DNA from 3 places in the Cryobacterium sp. TMT1-3 genome. Region 2 is predicted to be linked to each of the others. Evidence: riboswitches for the same ligand, from Rfam matches in the RefSeq annotation. Region 2 holds a riboswitch; each other region holds the start of a gene.
What was found. A riboswitch is a leader RNA that binds a small molecule or an ion and turns the genes downstream of it on or off. The one in region 2 is predicted to bind thiamine pyrophosphate.
Positions count from the first base shown of each region.

Region 1: linked by a shared signal. The riboswitch ahead of thiC (phosphomethylpyrimidine synthase ThiC) and the one ahead of thiO (glycine oxidase ThiO) in region 2 are both predicted to bind thiamine pyrophosphate.
Region 3: linked by a shared signal. The riboswitch ahead of thiM (hydroxyethylthiazole kinase) and the one ahead of thiO (glycine oxidase ThiO) in region 2 are both predicted to bind thiamine pyrophosphate.

Region 1 covers NZ_SOFW01000040.1:431,234-439,248, forward strand. The annotation lists gene E3O25_RS16640 (aldo/keto reductase family oxidoreductase) at 1-833, opposite strand, end outside; gene E3O25_RS16645 (glucose transporter permease) at 870-1,106, opposite strand; gene E3O25_RS16650 (extracellular solute-binding protein) at 1,278-1,817, opposite strand; gene E3O25_RS16655 (HAD hydrolase-like protein) at 1,857-2,525, shown strand; gene E3O25_RS16660 (FAD-binding oxidoreductase) at 2,530-3,960, opposite strand; gene hxlA (3-hexulose-6-phosphate synthase) at 4,234-4,857, opposite strand; gene hxlB (6-phospho-3-hexuloisomerase) at 4,918-5,499, opposite strand; gene E3O25_RS16675 (LuxR C-terminal-related transcriptional regulator) at 5,613-6,458, shown strand; TPP riboswitch at 6,616-6,723, shown strand; gene thiC (phosphomethylpyrimidine synthase ThiC) at 6,718-8,015, shown strand, end outside.
Region 2 covers NZ_SOFW01000040.1:215,947-223,961, reverse strand. The annotation lists partial or broken gene thiD (bifunctional hydroxymethylpyrimidine kinase/phosphomethylpyrimidine kinase) at 1-815, shown strand, start outside; gene thiE (thiamine phosphate synthase) at 869-1,513, opposite strand; TPP riboswitch at 1,588-1,687, shown strand; gene thiO (glycine oxidase ThiO) at 1,724-2,959, shown strand; gene thiS (sulfur carrier protein ThiS) at 2,956-3,198, shown strand; gene E3O25_RS15530 (thiazole synthase) at 3,225-3,980, shown strand; gene moeB (molybdopterin-synthase adenylyltransferase MoeB) at 3,986-5,146, shown strand; gene E3O25_RS15520 (amidase) at 5,230-6,666, opposite strand; gene E3O25_RS15515 (M20 family metallo-hydrolase) at 6,669-7,943, opposite strand; gene E3O25_RS15510 (MFS transporter) at 7,992-8,015, opposite strand, start outside.
Region 3 covers NZ_SOFW01000019.1:23,680-31,694, forward strand. The annotation lists gene E3O25_RS05635 (CaiB/BaiF CoA-transferase family protein) at 1-716, shown strand, start outside; partial or broken gene E3O25_RS05640 (transposase) at 731-1,138, opposite strand; gene E3O25_RS05645 (Fur family transcriptional regulator) at 1,999-2,433, shown strand; gene E3O25_RS05650 (catalase) at 2,461-3,951, shown strand; TPP riboswitch at 4,544-4,637, shown strand; gene thiM (hydroxyethylthiazole kinase) at 4,631-5,437, shown strand; gene thiE (thiamine phosphate synthase) at 5,434-6,087, shown strand; partial or broken gene E3O25_RS17685 (bifunctional hydroxymethylpyrimidine kinase/phosphomethylpyrimidine kinase) at 6,084-6,521, shown strand; gene E3O25_RS17690 (bifunctional hydroxymethylpyrimidine kinase/phosphomethylpyrimidine kinase) at 6,613-7,590, shown strand.

The DNA of each region.
Region 1 (8,015 bases), 220 kb from region 2:
GGATCGCTCGATCCGAGCACCGGGTCGATGCGCGCCGGGTGCCGCATCAGCCAGCCGAGCACGATGGCCTCGCGGGTCGTGTTCTTGGCTTCGGCCAGCGTCGTGACCACAGCGGATGCCGCCTCCTCGGCCGCCGTGCGCGTCGGCGCCCCGGAATAGCGGCCCTGGGCGAGGGCGCCCCAGGCCTGGAGCCGCACGCCGTTGCTCGCGCAGTACTCGAGCGTGCCGTGCGGAAAGGTGTTGCTGGCGCCATCCGGGTGGTTGACCAGCACGGTACTGTCGACCCAGTCGCGGCGGCCCAGGCTCATCTCCAGCTGGTTCACCACGATCGGCAGCGGACTCTCGCGCTGCAGAAACGCGATCTGCGCCCCCGACATGTTCGAGACGCCGAGCGCGCGAATCTTGCCGGCCGCGTGCAGCTGGGCCACCGCCACGGCCACATCGGCGGGCTCGAGCAGCGGGTCGGGTCGGTGCAGCAGCAGGGTGTCGACGTAGTCCACGCCGAGCCGCGCGAGGCTGTCGTCGACGCGCGCCACGATCGTGGACAGGTCGTAGGGAGCGTGGTCCGCATCCAGGCGGATACCGCACTTGGTCTGGATCTCGATGCGCTCGCGCAGTCCCGGCGTGCGTTTCAGCACCTCGCCGAACACCGTCTCGGCCTTACCGAAACGGTAGATGTCGGCGTGGTCGAACACGCCCACGCCGATGGATAGCGCGGCCTCGACCGCCGCGGCCGCCTGGTCGATCGCGGCGGGGGTGACCGGCCCTGGCGTCCAGTCACCGCCCAGTCCCATGCAGCCATAGACGAGTCGGGCGGGCGAAGTCGGTGTCATGCAGGGTTCCTTTGCCGGTCGAGGCGAACGAACAGGCTAACCCTTTTCGCCGCCCTCGGTGGTATTCATGATGCGCTTCTGAAAGATGACGATCATGATGGCGACCGGGATCGTCATCAGCAGCGCCGAAGCCAGCACCAGCGGATACTGGTTGCCCGAGCCGAGCTGCCCCGACACGAGCGAGGCGACACCGGTCGTCAGGGTATTCAGGTCGGCGTCCTGCCGCGAGACAACGAAGTGCGCGTACTCGTTCCACATGCCTTGCAAACTCAAAAAGAACAGTGTCACGACGGCGGGCCGATGAACAGCCAGCCGAATCTTGTTTCGCCCGAGCGGATGCCGGCCCGCGGCTTGCGCGCGCCCGCCGTCAGTCTGCGTGCCATGGTGTCTCCCTTGATACCTGATGATGTGCGGGCCCGGCCCGTAGGGCCGGGCCCGCAGACGCTATTGGCCGTTGGCCTCGTCGAGGGTGGCCTGCAGCCTGGTCTGGAGCGATTCGAGGATTGCCTTCGGCACGCCGCCGATGAAGCCCTCGAGCTTCGAGTTGAAGTCCGTGATGGCCGAGGCCGATCCGGCGAAATTCACCGGGCTGACCGCGTAGTCGGCACTCGCGACGAACGACGCGTTCTCGGGAAAGGTTTCGGCGTAGGTCGCCGCGGCGGACTCGGTCGAGGGGATCACTCCGAAGGCAGCGGCCGCGGCGAGTTGCGCCTGGTCGCTGGTGAGGAACTCGACCACGGAGCTGGCGGCATCCGCTGTGTCGGAGTTCTGCGGGATTCCCCAGCAGTTGATGAAGCTGAAGGTCGACTGGCCTCCGGGGCCGGCGGGCAACTCGTAGGCGGCGTAGTTGGTGTCCGGAAAGTCGGCCGCGATGCCCTTGATCCAGGGCAATGACGACGGAAAGATTGCGTCGGCGGCTGGTGCCCCGATCGAGGTGCGCTGAGCCTTTGACGAAGCCGGATAAAAGCTGAGGAAAATGGGCAAATGGGGTAGATGGGCGGCGAACCGTTTAGGCTATGCCGAATGAACGCAACATTGACGCGCACCTGGAGCGCCATCCTCTTCGACCTCGACGGAACCATCACCGATTCCGCCCCGGCGATCACCGCCTCGTTGGCCCGCACCTTCACCCGGATGGGCCGCCCCGTTCCCAGCGCTGCCGACCTGCTCGCCTACGTCGGCCCGCCGATGCTCGACGCCTTCCAGGAGTACGCGGGCATGACCCCCGACGAGGCCGCATCGGCCACCGCGGTTTACCGGGCCGATTATCACGGCGCCGCCGCGCTCGATACGGCCGTCTATCCCGGCGTAGCCGGCCTGCTCGAGCGCATCCACGCTGCGGGAATTCCCCTCGCCCTCGCCACGAGCAAGCCGGAACTGAGCGCGATCGCCATTCTCACGCACTTCGATCTCGCTAAATACTTCACGGCAACGGTCGGGGCATCTGCCGACGACACCCGCAGCCACAAGGCTGAGATCGTGGCCGAGGCCCTGGCCCGCCTGGCCGCGACCGGCGTCGACACCAGCGGAGCCGTCATGGTCGGCGACCGCAGCTACGATGCCATCGGCGCTGAAGCAAACGGCATTCCGGCCATCCTGGTGGAGTGGGGCTACGGCTCTCCCGCCGAAGCGGCCGCCGCGACCGCTGTCGTGCACTCGACCGACCAGCTCAGCAAACTGCTGCTCGGCTGATCGTTCAGGAGTCGAAGCCGAGCCCGAGGGCATCGAGGGTTTTGAGCAGGGCGTTGCGCTTGCCGCCGTTTCGGTCGGCGCGGTTGAGCGCCCAGCGGGTTGCCTGAATTCCAGCGGATGCGATGGGTTCCGGCGGAAACGGCAGCGGCCGGCCCCGCACCATGGCCAGTTCGGTGCGTTCCGTGCTGCGGCCGGCCAGTTGGTCGAGCATGACCTGGGCTGCGAAATGCGTTGCGCCCACGCCGAGGCCGGTGAACCCGGCCGCGTAGCTGATCCGCTCCTGGCGAGCCTGGCCGAAGAAGGCGCAGAACTGCGTGGAGGTGTCGATGGCGCCGGCCCACTTGTGGCTGAAGCGCACCCCAGCCAGCTGCGGAAACGTCGTGAAGAAGTGGTTCGCGAGCTTTTCGAAGCTCTCGGGGCGGTTCTCGTAGCTGCTGCGCACCCTGCGGCCGTAGTGGTACACGGCGTCGTAGCCGCCGAACAGAATGCGGTTATCGACACTCAGCCGATAGTAATGAAATTGGTTGGCCAGGTCGGCGAGGCCCTGCCGGTTCTGCCAGCCGATCGCGGCGAGCTGGCTCGCATCGAGCGGTTCGGTCATGAGCACGTAGTCGTAAACCGGCACGGTGGCGAGCCTGTTGCGCTTGAGCAGCGACGGGAACACGTTGGTGGCGAGGGCTGTCTTCTTTGCGGTCACGATGCCGCCGCGGGTCACGACCCGGGTGCCCTGGGCGGCGCTGAGCCCGGTCGTGTTGAGGTTCTGCACGAGCGAATGCTCGAAGATCTCGACGCCGAGATCGGTTGCTACCCGCGCGAGTTCGGCAGAGAGCTTGCCGGGATGCACGAGGGCATTACTGCGCCGATACCAGACCCCGGCCAGATAGGTCGGCGATTTCACCTCGGCCTGCACGGCCTCCGCATCGAGAAAGACCGTGTTCTCGTCGGTCGACTCCGCGCGCAGCCACTCCACCTGGTGCTCTTCGACCGCGAGGTCGATGGCCCCGGTGCGCTCGAAATCGCAGTCGAGGCCGAGTGCGGCCACCGTGCGCTCGATCTCATCGAGATTCTCGTAGCCGAGCTCGGTCAGGCGGTCGATCTCGTGCGGCCAACGCGTGCGGCCGTTCTCCTCACCATGGGTGAGGCTCGCCTCGCAGAAGCCGCCGTTGCGCCCGGATGCCGCCCAGCCCACCGTGCGCGCCTCCAACAGCACCACCCGCGCTGCCGGATTCTGCTGCTTGGCCAGCACGGCGGTCCACAGGCCGAGGTAGCCGCCCCCGACGACCGCAAGGTCACAATCGAGGTTGCTGGTGAGCCGGGGATAGCTCGCGCGCGGCGCGAGATCGTCGAGCCAGAAGGAGCTCTGCCGCGTGCCGGCCAGCGCGGCGGTCACGACGGATTGGGCGGGCCTGGCTCGGTCGAAAATGGTGCTGCTCATGCGGGGCGCATCCTCTCGCGGCGACGATGCCGCCGACTGTCTCGGGCGCCACCAGCCTAGCGGGGCCCTCCGACGAGGTTCCCTTTTCTGCACGGGGCCCGGGAGGTGGGCCGAGTCTATAAACTGGGCCCGGGGACGGGGCCCGGCCCCGACCGAATTTCTGCTGGCGGTGGCCAGGACCGAGCGGTCTCTGCGGGACTGTGGCGCGGGCATCCGCTTAACGCGAAAGTGCCGCCCCGCGCGAAGCGGGACGGCACCAGATGAAGCCGGATCTTAGATGATCGCGGCGCGCAGGGCAGCGGCAGCGGCAGCCGGGTCCTCGGCGCCATAGATGGCTCCGCCGGCGACGGCAACGGATGCCCCGGCGCGCTGCACCGAGGCGATGGTCGCCAGGCTCACGCCACCGGCGAGCGAGAACGGAACCCTGGCGGTCTCGCCCTGGTTCAGCAACTTCTCGAGCGAGAAGCCGGGCTCGGCCTGTTCGTCGAGACCGGCGTGCATCTCGACGAACTTGGCGCCGAGGGCGGTGACTTCGCGGGCGCGGGTGACCTTGTCGGCGACGCCGATGAGGTCGACAACGATGCCCTTGCCGTGCTTGGTCGCGGCGGCGACGGCACCGATGATGGTGCTGTCCCCGGCCGTGCCGAGCACGGTCACGAGGTCGGCGCCGGCGGCGAAGGCGATGTCGGCTTCGAGCTCGCCGGCATCCATCGTCTTGAGGTCGGCGAAGACGATCTTGTCGGGGTGCGCAGCCTTGATCGCGGTGACGGCGCGCAGGCCCTCGGCCTTGATCAGCGGGGTGCCGAGCTCGATGATGTCGACGTGCGGGGCGACCTGGGCGGCGAGCGCGAGTGCGGCGTCGGTGGTCAGTACGTCCATTGCTACCTGAAGCTTCATGGGGTTCTTCTTTCTGTTGGTTTCAGTGGTGTGTGTGCCCGGGCCCGGGCCCGGTCGGTCTTACTCGAGGTTGGCGTGACGCGGCCAGAGCTCTTCGGCCGTGCGGCCGCTCAACTGCCAGAGCGTGTGAAAGAGAGCGTCACCGACCAGCAGCACGGACTGTTCGAACAAGCCGCCCGAATACTGGGCCGACGCCTGTCCGTCGTGGTCCTGCTTGGCGGCCGCGGGAATGAGCACGGTCACCGCGGCAAGCTGCCCGAGCGGTGACGCGGCCGCTGTGGTCAGCGCGAGAATGCTCGCGCCCACACCGTCAGCCGTCTCGGCGGCACGCACGATGGCGCCCGTCGTGCCTGATCCGCTTGCCACCAACAGCACGTCGCCGGCAGCTATGGCCGGGCTGGTCACCTCGCCGACCACGTGCACGTCCAGCCCGAGGTGCATGAGGCGCATCGCGGTCATCTTGAGCGCCAGTCCGGAGCGGCCGGCGCCGAGCACGAACACTCGCGGCGCCGCAGCGAGCAGACTCGCCGCAACGTCGAGTGACGAAGCGGATGCCCGCAGCACGTCGACCACGCGGCTGTTTTCGGCGAAAATGAGGCCGAGGGCATCCGCTGTTCTCGGGGTGGTCATTGTTTTGGTCATAGGTCAATGCTCCACTCTTTCGAGCGGGTGCGCGGCCCGCCAAATGAACGGTTAAACTACCCGAACGAATGGTCTTGGGCGGGCCCAGAGGATGGTTTGGATAGGCTGGAGGCATGACCTTCCCTGACGACTCCACCCTGCAGTCCACCCAGACAGCCCAGTCCGCGCGCAGCATGGCCGCCGAACGCTCCAAGCTCATCGCTGACCTCACTGATGCGCACGCGACGACGCTGGAATCCCTGCTGGCCGTGCTCCGCTCAAGCAGCACGAGCGACACGGCCGCCCGGCAGAAGGCCATCGAACTCGCCGCGAGCGCGATGGTCGCCCTGCGCGCGGTGAGCGACCTCGATCGCAGCCTCACCGAGGAACCGGTCGCCCGCGCCTTCGAACGCCTCAAGAACGATCTGCGCCCACTCGTGCGTTTCGGCGACCTCGACGTGCAGTTCATCGAGCCGCCGGTCAACGGGCGCGCGCTTCCGGGCGAAGTCGCTCACGAAGCCAGGGCCATCGTGCGCGGCGCCGTGCTCGCCCTGGTCGAACAGGCCGGCGTCGGCCGGGTGCGCGTGCAGTGGGACTGCGACGGCAGCAACCTGCTCATTCGCATTCGCGACGACGGACCGGGCGACCTCGATGCCGAGGTGCCGAGCGTGCGCCAGCTGGCCGCGCGGGTCGTCGCGCTCAGCGGCTCGCTCAATGTCGAGGCGACCGCGGGCTGGGGATCCGAGATGGCGGTGTCGCTGCCGCTCGACGCGCCCACAGCATCCGTCACAACCGCTGCTGCCTGGGGCCTGAGCCCCCGGGAACGCGGCGTACTCGAGCTCGTCGCCTCGGGCGCCCGGAACAAGGCCATCGCCGAAGCGCTGACCATCAGCGAGAACACGGTGAAGTTCCACGTAGCCAACCTGCTGCGCAAGGTCGGTGCCTCAACCCGGGCCGAGCTCGCCGCTCTCTCCCGCTGAGCGGATGCCCCCCGCCAGCTCTCGCCCTCGCGCAGGCTCGGGCGCCAGCTCCCGGCGGTCACGCCACCCATGCCTGGCGCGGCGGCCCACAACGGGCGCGGTGACCGCCGAGCGTGCCCGAGCGCGTGACGCGCGCTAGGGTGAGGGGGTCAGAAGACACACACACCACGGGAGCGCGCACCAGCGAGCTGAGAGGACGGCCAGGGCCGTCGACCGTTGAACCTGTCCGGGTAATGCCGGCGTAGGAAGTTCGAGTCCCATGCGCACAATTGACGAAACAATCATGTCCGAAACCGTCACCACCGGCCCGATCCTGGGCAGCAGCAAACGCTACGAACCGGTGCCGGCCTGGCCCGGCCTGGAGATTCCGGTGCGCCGGGTGAACCTCAGCAATGGCGAACACTTCGACCTGTACGACACGTCGGGCCCGTACACCGACGACACGGCAACGATCGACCTCGAGAAGGGGCTGCCGAAGACGCGGGCCGGGTGGGAGCATCCGCTGCCCATCGACGGTGCCGCGACTCAGCTGGTCTGGGCGCGGGCGGGCCGGGTCACCCCCGAGATGGCCTACATCGCGGCGCGCGAAGGCGTCTCGGCCGAACTCGTGCGTGACGAGGTGGCGCGCGGCCGGGCTGTCATTCCCGCCAACCACAAACACCCCGAGAGCGAGCCGATGATCATCGGCAAGGCCTTCACCGTGAAAATCAACGCGAACATCGGCAATTCCGCCGTGACCTCCGGGGTCGCCGAGGAGGTCGAGAAAATGGTCTGGGCTGCCCGCTGGGGCGCCGACACCCTGATGGATCTCTCCACCGGCCAGGATATCCACCTCACGCGGGAGTGGATCATGCGTAACTCGCCGATTCCGGTGGGCACCGTTCCGCTCTACCAGGCGGTCGAGAAGGTCAATGGCGACCCGGCCCTGCTCACCTGGGAGATCTACCGCGACACCGTGATCGAGCAGTGCGAGCAGGGTGTCGACTATATGACCGTGCACGCCGGCGTTCTGTTGCGCTACGTTCCGCTCACTGCGAACCGGGTCACCGGCATCGTCTCGCGGGGCGGCTCGATCATGGCTGCCTGGTGCCTCGCCCACCACGAGGAGAGCTTTCTGTACACCCACTTCGTGGAGCTCTGTGAGATTCTGCGCCGCTACGACGTGACCTTCTCCCTCGGCGACGGCCTGCGCCCCGGCTCGATCGCCGACGCCAACGACGAAGCGCAGTTCGCCGAGCTGCGCACCCTCGGGGAATTGACAAAGGTCGCGAAATCCTATGGTGTGCAGGTGATGATCGAGGGGCCGGGCCACGTGCCGATGCACAAGATCGTTGAGAACGTGCGCCTTGAAGAAGAGCTGTGCGAGGAGGCCCCGTTCTACACCCTCGGCCCGCTCGCGACCGACATCGCGCCGGCCTACGATCACATCACGAGCGCGATCGGCGCGGCCATCATCGCCCAGGCCGGAACCGCCATGCTCTGCTACGTCACGCCCAAGGAACACCTCGGGCTGCCCAATCGCGACGACGTGAAAACCGGGGTGATCACCTACAAGAT
Region 2 (8,015 bases):
TCACGCTGCGGCAGACGCCCAGGATTCTCAGTATTGCCGGCACCGATCCCACCGGCGGCGCCGGAATTCAGGCCGACCTGAAAAGCATCGCGGCCAACGGCGGCTACGGAATGGCGGTCGTGACTGCCCTGGTCGCGCAGAATACGCGCGGGGTGCGCGCGGTGCACACCCCGCCGGTCCATTTTCTCCGGCAGCAATTGACCGCGGTGAGCGACGACGTGACCATCGACGCCGTCAAGATCGGCATGCTCGCGAATTTCGCGGTGATCACCGAGGTGGGTTCCTGGCTGGAGGAGTGTCGGCCGCCGCTGGTCGTGCTCGACCCGGTGATGGTGGCGACCAGCGGTGACCGGCTGCTCGACGCCTCAGCGGAGCAGGCACTGCGCGACCTGATTCCGCACGCAGACCTCGTCACGCCCAACGTTCCCGAGCTGGCCGTCCTGCTCAATGAGCCAGCGGCGATCGACTGGACCGAGGCTCTCGAACAGGGCGAACGGCTGTCGGCCCGCACCGGAACCACCGTGCTGGTCAAGGGCGGGCACTTCACCGGAACAGCCTGCCCCGATGCTCTGGTAAACACCCACGGGCTGCTCACGCACAAGGTGCTCGAGTTCACGGCGCCGCGCATCGAGACCAGGAATAGTCACGGCACCGGGTGTTCCCTGTCGGCGGCGATGGCGACCGTGCAGGCTCGAAGGGGGAACTGGGCGCAGTCCCTCGCCGAGGTCAAGGACTGGCTCCAGGATGCCCTGGCCCACGCTGACGAGCTCGAGGTCGGCCGGGGAAACGGTCCGATCCACCACTTTCATCGGCTGTTCGCGCGCGCAGGCGCCTCCTCCAGTCCGGGTGCACGGGCCTGACCGTTCGATTAGTCGAGCGGGGGCAGGCTGGCCAGAAGCCGCTGCGCGGCATCCGTCGGGTCGTCGGCGTCGGTGATCGCCCGCACCACGACCACCCGAGTGGCGCCGGCCTCGACCACCTGGTCGATGGTGCCGAGGTCGATACCGCCGATGGCAAACCACGGGCGCGGGCTGGCAGCGGATGCGCTCTGCTCGGCCGCGTAGCCCAGCAACTCGGTTCCGACCGCGGCGCGACCGGGCTTGGTCGGCGTGGCCCAGACCGGGCCGACGCAGAAGTAATCGAGATTGTCGGCGGCGAGCGCGGCATCCACTTGCTCGGGGGTGTGCGTGGACAGGCCGATCCGCGGGGCCGGGCCGAGCAAAGTGCGGGCCGAGGCGAGCGGCAGGTCGGTCTGCCCGACGTGGAACACCGGAGCGCCGGCGAGACCGGCGATATCCGCCCGGTCGTTGACGGCCCAGAGCCGGGCCCGTTGCTCGGCGACCGTGCGCAGAATTTCGAGATAGTCGAGCTCTTCGGCGGCATCGATGGTCTTGTCGCGCAGTTGGATGATGTCGACCCCGCCGGCGAACGCGGCGTGCACGAAGTCAGCGAAATCACCCCGATCCTTACGCGCATCGGTGCAGAGATACAGCCGGGCGGTCATCTGGTCCATTTGTCCAACATTAGGTGGCTGCTGCCCGGCCTCGGGCGCCGCAGCGGGCTCGAGGCGTGAGCGCGTATAGGCTGGGCCCTGACACGGGGTGCTCCATATTGTGTGCGAGCTGAGATCGATACCCGCTGAACCTGTCTAGTTAGCACTAGCGAAGGAATGTCCGCATGATCGATAGCACTCGCCACCCGTCCCCACTCTGCGAAGCGCGCCATGAGTGAGCGGCGGGCCCATCGCAGCGTCGACGTTGCCGTCATCGGTGGCGGCATCATCGGTCTCGGCATCGCCTGGGCCGTGGCGCAGACCGGCCGCACGGCGGTCGTCATCGACCCGGATCCGGCCGGAGGTGCCACCTTCGCGGCCGCCGGAATGCTCGCGGCAGTGAGCGAACTGCATTACCAGGAGGAGGCGCTCCTCGAGCTCATGCTCGCCTCCTCGGCGCTGTATCCCGCCTTCATCGAATCGCTCGGAACCGCGTCGGACCTCACCGGGTACCAGAGAACCAGAACCATCAACGTCGGTGCCGAAGCGGCCGATCGGCAAGCGCTCGCCGACCTTCGCGGCGTACAACTGGTCAACGGGCTGGGCGTTGAGCCCCTGACCGTTCGCGAAGCACGTGAGCTCGAGCCGCTGCTGAGTCCGCGCATTTCCGGTGCCTTCCTGGTGGGCCAGGATCATCAGGTTGACCCGCGCCAGCTCACCGCGCGCATCCAGCTCGCGTTGGTCGGGCTCGTCAGAGACGGCCAGCCAGCCGTGCTTCGCGTGCGTGCCCGTGGGCTCCTGCACGACGTTGCAGCGGATGCCTCCTCGCGCGTCACCGGCGTGGCCCTGGTTGATGGCTCAACGGTCAGCGCGACCGAAGTGGTCGTGGCCAACGGGCTCGGGGCGGCCGACCTGAGCGGGCTGCCCGAGCACCTGCGCCTGCCGCTGCGCCCGGTCTATGGTGAGGTCCTTCGGCTGCGTGTTCCCGAGCACCTTCGGCCGTTGCTCACCTGCACGGTGCGCGGCCTGGTGCACGGCGTGCCGGTCTATCTGGTCCCCCGCACCGACGGAACGCTCGTGATCGGAGCCACCCAGCGTGAAGACGGCTCGAGCGCGGTGTCGGCCGGTGGCGTTCACCAACTGCTGCGGGACGCCCAGGAGCTGGTGCCGGCGGTCAGCGAACTCGAACTTCTCGAGGTGACCGCTCGGGCGCGGCCGGGAACGCCCGACAATGCGCCGCTGCTCGGTCGGGTCAGCCGTTCCGGAGCCGACAGTGGCGATATTCCCGGCCTCATCATCGCCACCGGATTCTTTCGCCACGGGGTGCTGCTCACCCCGATGGCTGCCCAGCACTGTGTTGACCTCATCGAGGGGAACGCCACGGATCGGTGGCGGAGCTTTCGGCCGGATCGTTTCTCGGCGAGCCGGGTTCTCGCATCCGCTTCGCTCAACGGAGGCCACTCGTGACCGTCACCATCACCGTCAACGGCCAGAGCCGAACCGTGCGGGCCGGTGGCAGCGTGACCGACCTCGTAGCCCAGATCACCGATCGCCCCATTGACGCAGAGGGCCGGGCCGACGACGGGGGCCGTCTCGGCGTGGCCGTCGCGCGGAATGCCGCGGTCGTTCCCCGCAGCCAGTGGTCGTGCACCCGGTTTGCCGCCGGCGATGAAGTTGAAATCGTTTCTGCGGTTCAGGGAGGTTGATCGTGCCCACACACACTGACAGTCTGATGATTGACGGCGTCGAGTTCACCTCGCGCCTGATCATGGGTACCGGGGGCGCGCCGAGCGTGCACGGCCTCGGCGAGGCGCTGCGTGCCTCCGGAACCGAACTCACGACCGTCGCGATGCGGCGCCACAGTGTGGCGAGCTCCGAGTCGCTCTTCGAGCTGCTGCTGCAGCATTCCATTCGCGTGCTGCCGAACACCGCCGGCTGTTTCACGGCGCGCGAGGCCGTGCTGACCGCCGAGCTGGCCAGGGAGCCCCTCGAGACCCACTGGATCAAGCTCGAAGTCATCGCCGATGAGCTGACCCTGCTGCCCGACGCGGTCGAACTGGTGGAGGCCACCGAACAGCTCGTCGCGCGGGGCTTCAAGGTCTTCGCCTACACAAATGACGACCCCGTGCTCGCCCTGCGGCTCGAACATCTTGGCGCCGTGGCCGTGATGCCGCTGGGGGCGCCGATCGGCACCGGGCTCGGCATTCTCAACCGGCACAATATCGAGCTGATCGTGGCCCGCGCCGGCATCCCCGTGGTGCTCGACGCCGGCATCGGCACCGCCTCCGACGCCGCCCTCGCCATGGAATTGGGCTGTGACGCCGTGCTGCTGGCCACCGCGGTCACCCGCGCGCAAAACCCGGCGCTCATGGCCGACGCCTTCAAACACGCCGTGATCGCGGGCCGGCGCGCGTCGCTGGCCGGCCGCATCCCGCGGCGCGACCTCGCCCTGGCGTCGTCACCCGTGATCGGACGGCCCGACCTGTGAAGCGGATGCCGGCGCTCGCGCCGCTCGTCGAACCGGGCGAGCCGCTCACCACGGCCGAACGGGAGCGGTACTCCCGCCACATTCTCCTACCCGAAATCGGCCTGCTCGGCCAGCGCCGGCTGAAGAATGCGCGCGTACTCGTGATCGGAGCTGGCGGTCTCGGTTCGCCGGTGCTGCTCTACCTCGCCGCCGCCGGTGTGGGCACCATCGGCATCGTCGACCATGACACGGTGGACCTGAGCAACCTGCAACGCCAGGTCATCCACGGCGTCGCCGATTTGGGCCGGTCGAAACTGCAATCCGCCGCCGCGGCGGTCGCCGAGCTCAACCCACTCGTCACCGTGCACCAGCACGACGTCTGGCTGTCAGCGGCCAACGCGCTCGAACTGTTCGCCCGGTACGACCTCATCCTCGACGGCGCCGACACCTTCGCCACCCGCTATCTGGTCAGCGATGCCGCAGCGCTGCTCGGCAAGCCCTGCGTCTGGGGCTCCATCCTGCGCTTCGACGGGCAGGTCAGTGTCTTCTGGAATCGGCACGGTCCCACCTACCGCGACCTGTATCCGGAAGCGCCGACGGCCGGGACGGTACCCGGGTGCGGCGAGGGCGGAGTGTTCGGAATGCTGTGCGGAACGATCGGTTCCACGATGGTCGCCGAAGCCGTCAAACTCATCACCGGGGTGGGACGTACCCTGCTCGGCCGGGTCGTGCTGTTCAACGCGCTCGACGCCTCGTGGCGCGAAATCACGATTGCGCCCGACCCCGCTACCGAGCCGGTCACCGAACTGATCGACTACGACCTGTTCTGCGGCACGCCCCCGGCGTCGCCTCAGGGGGACCAGTCCATCTCCGTGCACCAGCTCGCCGCCATGCTCGATGCGCGCTCACGCGGCGAGCTCGACTTCGATCTCGTCGACGTTCGTGAACCAGAGGAATATGCGATCGTGCACATTGCCGGATCGCTGCTGGTACCCAAGGGCGGCATCCTCTCGGGGCAGGCCCGCCTCGCCCGCGACCGCGACATTATCGTGCACTGCAAGGCCGGCCCCCGCGCCGCAGCCGTACTGGCCGAGCTGCAGCGCCGGGGGTACGCGCAGGTGCGCCAGGTTGAGGGCGGAATCGTGGCCTGGACCAGGGAAATCGAGCCCGCGCTGCCAACCTATTGAGTGAGCCGCAGCTCGCGGCACGTGTTTGAGAACGTGGCACTGGTTTGAACGCAGGCCGTCATCTCAAACAGGGGCCACGAGGGTCAGTCGCCGATCAGGGCGTAGCGGTGGGCCCAGGGGCGCAGCATCTCGACGGCGGCACCGACCCGAAAGACCGTGTCGTCATCAAAGGGATGCCCGACAATCTGCACTCCGGTCGGGATACCGCAGTCGGCCATGCCGCTCGGAACCGCCAGCACCGGGCAGCGGTTCGCGATGTTGAAGGGCACGGTCATGTGCGCCTGCCAATAGTGGTCGAGGTGCTCGCCGCCGGTCCTGATGCCGTTCAGATAGTGATCGTCGGCGGTCAGCGACGCCACCGCCGAGGTCGGGCAGATCAGGGCGTCGAACCCGCTCATCACAGCGGCGAGTTGGCCCTGCAGACGGGTTTCGGCGCTGAGCCCGTCGAGAAAACGGGTGCCGGCGGTCGCAGCGCGGGCATCGGCCATGAACTGCACCGTATACGCGGCGAGCCCGCTCTCGGCGCCGCGGGTCTCGTCCTCCATGGCGGGCCCGAGAGTATGACCGAAGTGGGTGAACGACACCCGGTGCATCTCGGCCGTGGTCCACGGCAGTTCGACCTCCTCGACGATCGCCCCGGCGCTCTGCAGCGCCGCAGCGACCGCGCGGGTGTTCGCCTCCACGTCGGCATCGACGAGGTAGTCGCCGAGTCGAATGCACAGGGCGATGCGGAGGCCGCGCGCCGAGGCCCACGCCCCGGACAGCGGTGCGGTGTCGGCGAGCGAGGTATGGTCGCCGGGGTGCCGGCCGGCCATCACGTTGGCGAGCAGGGCGGCATCCGCTACCGTGCGGGCCATCGGGCCGTCGCCGCGATAGTGGTCGGCGGCGAGCGGCGCTACACCCGGGATGCGGCCGTACGGTGCCTTGAACCCGACGGTTCCGGTGAAGGCCGCCGGCAGACGGGTCGATCCGGCAATGTCCGAGCCGGTGGCGAGCGGCGTAAAACCCGCCGCGAGGGCAGCGCCGGAACCGCCCGAGGAGCCGCCGGGGGAGAGTGCCAGGTTGAACGGATTGCGGGTGACGCCCCAGAGCGGCGAGTGGGTCACCGTGGCACAGCAGAATTCGGGCGTCGTGGTGCGGGCGTGCACGATGCCGCCGGCCGAGCGGATGCGGCTGATCACCGGATGATCGGCGTTCGCCACCACCGCGCGCTGGGCCACGAGCCCGTTGCTGAGCACGTGCCCGGCGAGGGAATGCTTCTCCTTCGCCGCGACCGGCAGACCGAGCAGTGGGGCGAGAGCGCCGCCGGCCCGGTACTGTTGCTCGGCGTTGCGGGCCGACTCTCGTGCCGCATCGACCAACTGCTCGGTGAGCGCGTTGACCCGCGGGTTGACCGCGTCGATGCGCTGAAGGACCGACTCGAGCAGCTCGATTGGCGACAGGTCGCGCGACCGAAACAGGTTGAGCGCCTCGGTTGCGCCGAGGTAGTGCAGGTCGGTCGCCGTGGTCGTGCCCGACACCGTTACGCCCGGACCGTCGACGCCAGTGCGGGGGCCGTGGCCGAGTCGACCAGGGCGCCGTTGACCAGATCGGTAGTGACCTCGGTGAGCAGCGCGAGCCCGGCAACCATGTCGGCATCCGTGGTGAATTCGCGTTCGCAGTGCGAGACGCCGTCGACGCTCGGAATGAACAACATGATCGAGGGCACGATGGTGTTCATCGCTACCGAGTCGTGGCCGGCCATCGTCTGGATGCGGCGGGTGGAGAGCCCGGCCCGCACGGCGGCTGCCTCGGCCAGCTGCAGGCCGTTCTCCGGAAAATACCGGATCGGACGAACATCGAAATCGGTCACAGTGATCTGGATGTCGTGTTCGACGGCGAGAGCAGCGATTTTCTCGAGCAGGGTCGCGCGGGCCGTCTGCACGATCTGTGGGTCGCCGCTGCGCAGATCGGCGACCAGGCGCACCCGGCGGGCGACGACGATAGGGGAGTTGGGTTCGAGGGTCAGCTGCCCGACCGAGGACACGATGGCCTCGTCGGCGAAGTCGGTAGTGACTTCGCGCACCATGAGGATGATCTTCGCGGCAGCGACGAGGGCGTCGTGGCGATCGGCCATGGCGGTCGCCCCGGTGTGCGACTGCTCGCCGAGCACCTCGATGTCGAGCTTCTGGGTGTACCAGCTGCGGTCGACGACGCCGATCGCGATCTCTTCGCGCTCCAAAATGCGACCCTGTTCAATGTGGATCTCGGCGTAGCTCACGGTGACCGGGCGCGGGTCGGTGCCGAGGTAGCCGATCTCGGCGAGGGCGGCGCGAGCGGTCACCCCGGCCAGGTCCGTCACGTCGAGCATCTTCTCCTGATCGAACAGGCCGGCGAACACGCTGCTGCCCATGACGCTCGGTGCGAACCGGCCGCCCTCTTCGTTGAACCAGTTCACGACGGCGAGGTTGAACGACGGCGCCGTGCCGCTCGCTCGCATCAGCTCGTCGACGTTGCGGGCCGCGTGCAGGGCCGCGAGCACGCCGTAGGCACCGTCGAATCGTCCGCCGAGCGGCTGGCTGTCGAGGTGCGAACCAACGAGCACGTAGGGTGCGCCGGGGGTCCACTCGATCAGCCCGAACATGTTGCCGATGCCGTCAACGTGCAGGGTGTAGCCGGCGTCGGTGATCCACTTTGAGAACCACGCGCGGCTTTGCGCGTCTTCGGCGGTGGCGGCCTGGCGGTCGACGCCCTGTCGGGGTGTGGCACCGATGGTGGCGACGTGGTGGAAGTCCGTGAGAAAATCAGCGGATGACATGTGTGCTCCTTTAATACAGCGAGTGATGCGCGAACGGATGCTGAGGTGTCAGCCCAGGCGCCCCCGCGTTTC
Region 3 (8,015 bases), on a different contig from region 2:
ACCTCTCTGTCACCGGAATCCTCGACGCCATCGGGCCAGCCGACGGCGGCCCGATCATACCCCTGAACCTCGTCGGCGACTTCGGTGGCGGGTCAATGTTTCTCGTCGTGGGCGTTCTCGCCGCGCTGGCCGAGAGGCAACGCTCAGGACGAGGTCAGGTCATCGACTCCGCCATGACCGACGGAGCCAGCGTGCTCGCGCACATGATGTGGAACATGCGGGCTCACGGAACGTGGCAGGAGGGGCGCGGCCACAACTTCGCCGATGGATCCCACCCGTTCTACGACACCTACCGCTGCGCCGACGGCAAGTATGTGGCGGTGGGGGCACTCGAGCCTCCGTTCTTCGCCCAGCTCCTCTTCGGCCTCGAATTAGAACCACAGCTGGCCGCCGAACAGTGGAACCGAGAACTGTGGCCCATCCTGCGTGAATTGTTCGCGGGTGCGTTCGCGAGCCGCAGCCGTGACGAATGGGCGGAGGCGTTCGCCGGAACCGACGCCTGCGTGACACCCGTGTTGAGCTTCGATGAGGCCCGCCTCCATCCGCAGCTGATGGCCAGGCATGTCATCGGTACCATCGCGGGCATCGACCAGCCCATGCCCGCGCCGCGGTTCTCGCGCACGCCGCCCGCCGTGCCCCCGTCACCGCTCAACGCGCACGCCCCGATCGCAGATGCCCTGGCGCGTTGGGGTGCGCCCGTCAAGTCTTTTGTGTAAGTGTCGGGAATTGGTTAGAGGTGGGGGTTGATTCGGTCGGGGTAAATCATCACGAGCTGGCTGAGGGCTTGCTTCCAATTCGTGGTGACTTGGCCTTCGACGAGGCGGCCTTCGGCGTTGCGTTTGACGCCTGCGGCTCGACCTCGTTCCTTGGCTCGGTCGCGGGCTCGTTTGTCTTCGATGTTGCAGATGGCGAGCCAGAGCATCTTGATCACGGCGTCGTCGTTGGGGAAGTGGCCGCGATTCTTGGTCACTTTCCGCAGTTGGAAATTCAACGATTCGATGCTGTTCGTCGTGTAAATCACCCGCCTCAGCTCGGGCGGAAACGCGAGGAACGGGGTGAAACGTTCCCAAGCATCTTCGAACGTTTTGACGGCCGTGGGGTATTTCACGCCCCGCGGCGACGCCGCGAACTCGGTCAACTCGGCCTGCAACCCGCGCTCGAGGGCCGCTTTGATCAGGCCGGGCACGAACCCGCCCTCGCCGGTAAGTTGCATCGTGCCGGCATCGATCTTCGCGAAGAGACCATCGAGAGCGCCGCTACCGCGCAACTCCTTGATCGCATCGGCGGCCGCACGCTGGGCCGGGGACTTCGGTGCTTTCAGCTTCTCATTTCGTTCTGTCATGACCATTAGTGTCACTCCTTCAAATAGATCCGCAACCCCTTACACAGACCATCTGACACCCTCTCCCGTAGCGGCGCTTACGTCGACTCGAGATAGGACAACGCGCCGACACCGACCTGGAAACCACCTTCAGCGCCTAGCTCGACGACCAATCCCGACAATCGAAACCCGCCCAAAGGCCGCTTGACATCAAAAGGAGCATCCACTCGGGGGGACGCAACCACGCCGAAGCCGCAAGCGATGTATTTACTCAACGCGCAACCTCTGTACTTTCTGACGGTGGAATTGTGCTCTCTGGGCACTATCACTTTAGGCACACCGCCAATGAGATGTTCACCCGCCCCGGAAAAATTAGTGCTCCTATTTGGCTTCGCAGCGAAATACTCGGCGCCGAATGGGGCGAAGGTGCTGGCGGACTGCTCGACACGAAAACACTCGAAGTACAGACCTGGGCTATCAATCAAGCGTCCGCGCGCGTTAGATACCACGCGCTGCTCACGCGGCCTGACTGGTTGTTGAACGTCTCCCGGGGTGACGTTCAACAACCACGCCGAAGCGGCGATTCTCAGATGAGGCAACGAATACAGCTAACCGAGGCTTCTTATAAGTCATCACATAATCTTGAATTATTCAAGACAATTGGTAACATGGGTGCCATGATCACCTCCACTCCAAAGATGCTCAGCGACAGCATTCGTGGTGCCGGCCTGAAGGTCACCGAGTCCCGCCTCGCGGTGCTCAAGGCTCTCGAATCCCAGTCGCATGCCGACGCAAACACAGTGTTCGACTCCGTCAAACTCGACCTGCCTGGCACCTCCCTGCAGGCTGTCTACGGCGTGCTCACCGCCCTCACCTCGGCCGGTCTGCTGCGAAAGATCGCCCCCGCCCGCTCCTCAGCGCGCTACGAGCTGCGCACCGGCGACAACCACCATCACGTCGTCTGCACCCGGTGCAGCGCCGTTCAGGACGTCGACTGCGTCGTCGGAGAGGCACCCTGCCTCACCCCGTTGCACGACAGCGGCTTTGCCATCCACACCGCAGAGGTCACCTTCTGGGGACTCTGCCCCGCCTGCCAACTGACCAATAGCTAGTCCGCAACAACCAGTCAAGGAGATATTGTGACGAACATTACAACTCAGAGCGGGTCGCCCATCGGTGAAAACGAGCACTCGCTCACCACCGGCCCCGACGGCGTAACCGCCCTTCACGACCGCGTACTGGTCGAGAAGCTCGCGGCGTTCAACCGCGAGCGTGTGCCGGAGCGCAACCCGCACGCCAAGGGCGGCGGAGCGTTCGGCGAGTTCGAGGTCACCGAAGATGTCTCGGCGTACACCCGCGCGGCCGTGTTCCAGCCTGGCGCCAAGAGCGAGGTGCTGCAGCGCAACTCTTCCGTCGCCGGCGAGCAAGGTTCCCCCGACACCTGGCGCGACGTCCGTGGCTATGCGCTCCGTTTCTACACGACCGAGGGCAACTACGACATTGTCGGCAACAACACCCCGGTTTTCTTCATTCGTGACGGCATCAAGTTCCCCGACTTCATCCACTCACAGAAGCGCCTCGGCGGTTCCGGTCTGCGCGACGCAGACATGCAGTGGGACTTCTGGACCCTTTCACCCGAGTCGGCCCACCAGGTCACCTACCTCATGGGCGACCGCGGCCTCTCCCGCTCGTGGCGTGAGCTGAACGGCTACAGTTCGCACACCTACCAGTGGATCAACGCCGAAGGCGGTCGCTACTGGGTGCAGTACCACTTCAAGTCACGCCAGGGTGTACACAACATCACCGCTGAGGAGGCCGAGAAGATTGCCGGTGTTGACGCGGATTACTACCGTCGCGACTTGCACGACGCCATCGAGCGCGGCGACTTCCCCACGTGGGACGTCTTCGTGCAGATCATGCCCTACGAGGATGCGAAGACCTACCGATTCAACCCGTTCGACATCACGAAGGTCTGGCCCCACGCCGACTACCCGCTGGTGAAGGTTGGCCACTATACGCTCAACCGCAACCCGGTGAACTTCTTCGCTCAGATCGAGCAGGCAGCGTTCTCGCCCTCGAACCTCGTGCCCGGCATCGACATCAGCCCCGACAAGATGCTCATGGCCCGCGTGTTCTCCTACCCGGACGCGCAGCGCGCCCGCATTGGGACCAACTACAACCAGCTCCCGGTGAACCAGCCGCACGCTGCCGAAGTGCACAACTATGAGCACGAAGGCCACATGCGCTACCAGTTCAGCGATGCGACCGCGCGCACTTATGCGCCGAACTCGTACGACGGCCTCGTCGCCGACCCGGTCGCCGCCGGTGAGGGTGGCTGGGAGACCGACGGCGAGCTCGTTCGCGCCGCACAGACCCTGCACTCCGAGGACGACGACTTCGGCCAGGCGGGCACGCTGTACCGCGAGGTCTACGACGACGGCGCCAAGGCCCGCCTGCTCGAGACCCTCGTGGGCCAGTACAGCGCACTGACCGTCGACCGCATCAAGGAGCGCTTCATCTGGTACTGGACCTCGGTCGACTCCGACCTGGGCGCCAAGATCACGGACGCCCTCACCACGGGCGCACACACGGCCAACGCCGAGGCCCAGCCCGTGAGCGTAGGCGAGTAACACCACGCACCACACGATGGCTGGTTCCCCTCGGGGAGCCGGCCGTTGTGCTTTCGAGGCCGCTCTCCCTCCGCCTCCAGAGCGAGCGGATATCCCTCGACCGTGCACTCGACTGAGCTGTTGTTGGTGAGCTGCAGGTCCTATTCGTCTATCCGGACATCGTCAGCCTGACGCCGCCGACGAACAGATACCAAATCCTGACACGCTAAACCCATCGTCACCGGAGAAGACGCCCACATCGTCACCCCGGGAGACGTTCAACACCGGGTAATTGACTAACAGCTCGTTGGCCAATTGGGAGGTGGCCGTGAAGAGACCTGATTCGCTGGCCGCCTGCGGACACCTAAATGAGCCTGCCCCTGGGGAGTGGGTGAGACGTTTTTCCGAGACGTTCGGCTGCGTCGGTAATACGCGGGATCGAGTGTCGAGATCCGGGCGCACTTGGCGTCTTGGAAAGCTGTACTTTTCTGAGACAGTGCGTCGCTGGCCTTCTTGTACACCTGTGCGCCTCATAACTAACAGAGAGCGCGGATGTTTGGCCGCGTCCAGGATTGGATGAGAACGAGGGCGCTGCGATACGCTAGGCCGTAAGCCAAGTGACACGGGGTGCTCCATCTGGAGCTGAGATAACACCCGTTGAACCTGATCTAGTTAGTACTAGCGAAGGGATGTCGCGCATATGCGCACGCCAGAAGACCTGATTCCTTTCACCTGTTCAGCTCTCGACGGGGTGCGGTCTCACCCGCCGCTCGTGCAGTGCATTACCAATAGTGTTGTGGTGAACTTCACCGCGAACGTGCTGCTCTCGCTCGGTGCGGCACCCGCGATGGTCGACATTCCGGGTGAGGCGGGCGCGTTCGCGCGGGTCGCATCCGGGCTGCTCGTTAATCTCGGTACCCCCACCGTGGAACAACGCGACGCGATGGTCGAGGCCGTCACCGCCGCGAACGACGCCGGCACACCGTGGGTGCTCGACCCCGTTGCCGTTGGTTTCCTGCCCGTGCGCACGCCGCTGGCCTTCGCCCTGCGCGACCTGCGACCCACGGTGGTGCGCGGAAACGCGTCGGAGATCATCGCGCTGGCGGGTGCCGGCTCCGGTGGGCGCGGGGTCGACTCGTCCGACGAGGTGGATGCCGCACTGGCCGCAGCAGACGCACTAGCAGGCATGACCGGTGGGGTGATCGCCGTCTCCGGGCCCGTCGACATCATCACGGATGGCCGTGAGCTGGTGCGCATCGACAACGGGCATCCGCTGCTCACTCGCGTCACCGGCGGGGGCTGTGCCCTCGGCGCGGTCATGGCTGCGTTCGCCGCGGTCGACGACGACAGGTTCGCCACCACGGTGGCCGCGGCCACGGTTTACACCGTCGCGGCCGAGCTTGCGGCAGAGTCCGCCGCCGGTCCGAGCAGCTTCGCTGTCGCCTTTGTGGACGCCCTGGCCACCGTCAGCGCGCAGGACATCGCGCGCCGGGCGGTGCTCCGATGAACCTCGACTTGTCGCTGTACTTGGTGACCGACTCGGCGCAGGCCGCCGCGGCCGGTAGCAGCATCGTGGACGTGGTGTGCCGCGCCGTTTCTGGGGGAGTGAGCGCCGTGCAGGTGCGTGAGAAGGAGACCGGCGGGCAGGAGTTCCTCGACACCGTTCTGCGCATCGCGGATGTGCTCCCGGACACCGTGGCGCTGATCGTGAACGACAGGGTCGACGTGTTTCTGGCCGCCCGTGCTGCCGGACGCCGGCTGGCTGGGGTGCACGTCGGACAGTCCGACCTGCCCGTTGGCGCGGTGCGCGACCTCGTTGGGGGTGACGCGGTGATCGGGCTCAGCGCGTCGACGGATGCCCAGCTGCGCCGCGCGGCCGAGGATCCGGCTTTGGTCGACTACGTCGGCATCGGCGCGCTGCACGCCACACGTACCAAGAGTGACGCGCCCCCTGCCCTGGGGCTGGTCGAGTTCGCTCGCCTGGTCGGGGTTAGCACGCTGCCGGTCGTGGCCATCGGCGGGGTCGGCCTGCGCGATCTGGCCGCCCTCCGTGAGTGCGGGGCTGCGGGCGTCGCGGTGGTGTCGGCGATCTGTGCGGCGCCGCACCCCGAGCACGCCGCCCGCGAATTGCGGGCAGCGTGGGGAGCGACGGCATGACCGGCGCATCCCCCCGCATTGCCCGCGTGCTGAGCATTGCTGGTACCGACCCGACCGGCGGAGCGGGCATCCAGGCTGACCTCAAAAGCATTGCGGCGAACGGGGGCTACGGCATGGCCGTGGTGACCGCACTGGTTGCGCAGAACACCCACGGTGTGCGCTCGGTGCACGTGCCGCCGGTTTCGTTCCTGCGTGAGCAGCTGCACGCTGTGAGTGACGACGTCGAGATCGATGCCGTCAAGATCGGGATGCTGGCCGATGTGCACGTCACCCACACCGTGAGCGAGTGGCTCGGCCAAGTGAAGCCCAGGCTCGTAGTGCTCGACCCTGTGATGATCGCTACGAGCGGCGACCGGCTGCTCACCGAGGAAGCCGAGCAGGCTCTCCGCGACCTGCTGAGCGTCGTGCACCTGGTGACGCCCAATATCCCGGAGCTGGCCATCCTCGCCGGTTCTCCTGTGGCGACGAGATGGTCGGCGGCGCTGCGCCAGGCGCAGCAGGTCGCTGAGACGGTACGGGGTCCTCGTGCTGGCCAAAGGCGGGCACCTCGCCGGTTACCTCGTGCCAGATGCCCTCGTCGATGCCCACACCGTGCGAGAGTTTCCCGGGCTGCGGATCTACACCCCGAATACCCACGGAACCGGGTGTTCCTTCTCCTCCGCCGTCGCGACCAGGGTGGCGTCCCGGGCCGGCACGGCCGCGCCGAGCCTCGCGCACTGGGGAGACGCCGTCGCCGAGGCGAAGCTCTGGCTGACCGAGAGCATCGCCCACTCCGGCGACCTGCAGGTCGGGTCCGGCCACGGTCCGATCCAGCACTTCGCCGGACTGTGGCAGCGCGGCGGCCTGCAGACCCGGCCCAGCCCGGCGCAGGTGGCCGAGTCGTGGTGGCACGACATCCGTGACATCCGCACAGACACCGACGAGTTGCCGTTCATTCGAGCGCTTGGGGACGGCTCGCTGCACCGGGAGGCCTTCGTTTGGTACCTCGCCCAGGATGCCCTGTACCTGCGCGACTACGCCCGGATGCTGGCCGTCGCGAGCCGGCTCGCCCCGACCGCCACCGAGCAGGCGTTCTGGGCGGCCAGCGCGCACGGCGCGATCGCCGCCGAACTCGACCTGCACTCCAGCTGGATTGCCGACGAGACCCTGGCCGGCGTGCAGCCCAGCGAGACGACGACCGCCTACCTGAACCACCTGGCGGCCGCCGGCGCGAGCGGCGACTACGGCGTGCTTGTCGCGGCGCTGTTGCCGTGCTTCTGGATGTATCAGGATGTCGGTAGGCGGCTGCATCCGCTCTCGCACGACGCGCATCCGTACCGCAGCTGGCTGGATACCTACGCGGATGAGGAGTTCGCTGCCTCCACCGCCCGCGCAATAGAGATCGTCACCACGGTTGCCGCCACCGCGGATGAACCGTCGCGGCACCACATGGCCCAGGCGTTCCGCGCGTCGGCCGGGCACGAGCGAGAATTCTTCGCCGCGCCCCTGATCAGCCGTCGGTAGGAGTGCAGGTCCATCCTTTCGCGCCCCCAGCGGTTACCGGAGCGGCCACTCGTCAGGCAGACTGCGGCCTATGGACGGGCGAGACAGGAGCTCAGTTGCGGAGGATGAGTTCGCACAACTGCATGGTGCTGACGTTGTCAGCGGCGTTGCTTGAGGTGACTTCATGCGCTGGGGTTGCGCGGCGAGAGGCTTCAACCTCGCCCACGAAATCGCGCAGGTGCAGGTCTCGTTTTGATGCCGGAGATGGCGCTTTCGGTGGGTGTGAAAAAGTCGTGACGTTCTGGCCGACCCGGCGCCAGCTTGTGCGTCTGCTGGAGTGCGAATCTGCAGGACCAGGCGTGCGACATCTGTGATCAGCACGTGACCGGTGTCGCCGGAGACTCGCAAGACCTTGGGCTCGCTTGAGTATGAGGGTAGGCCGCTGA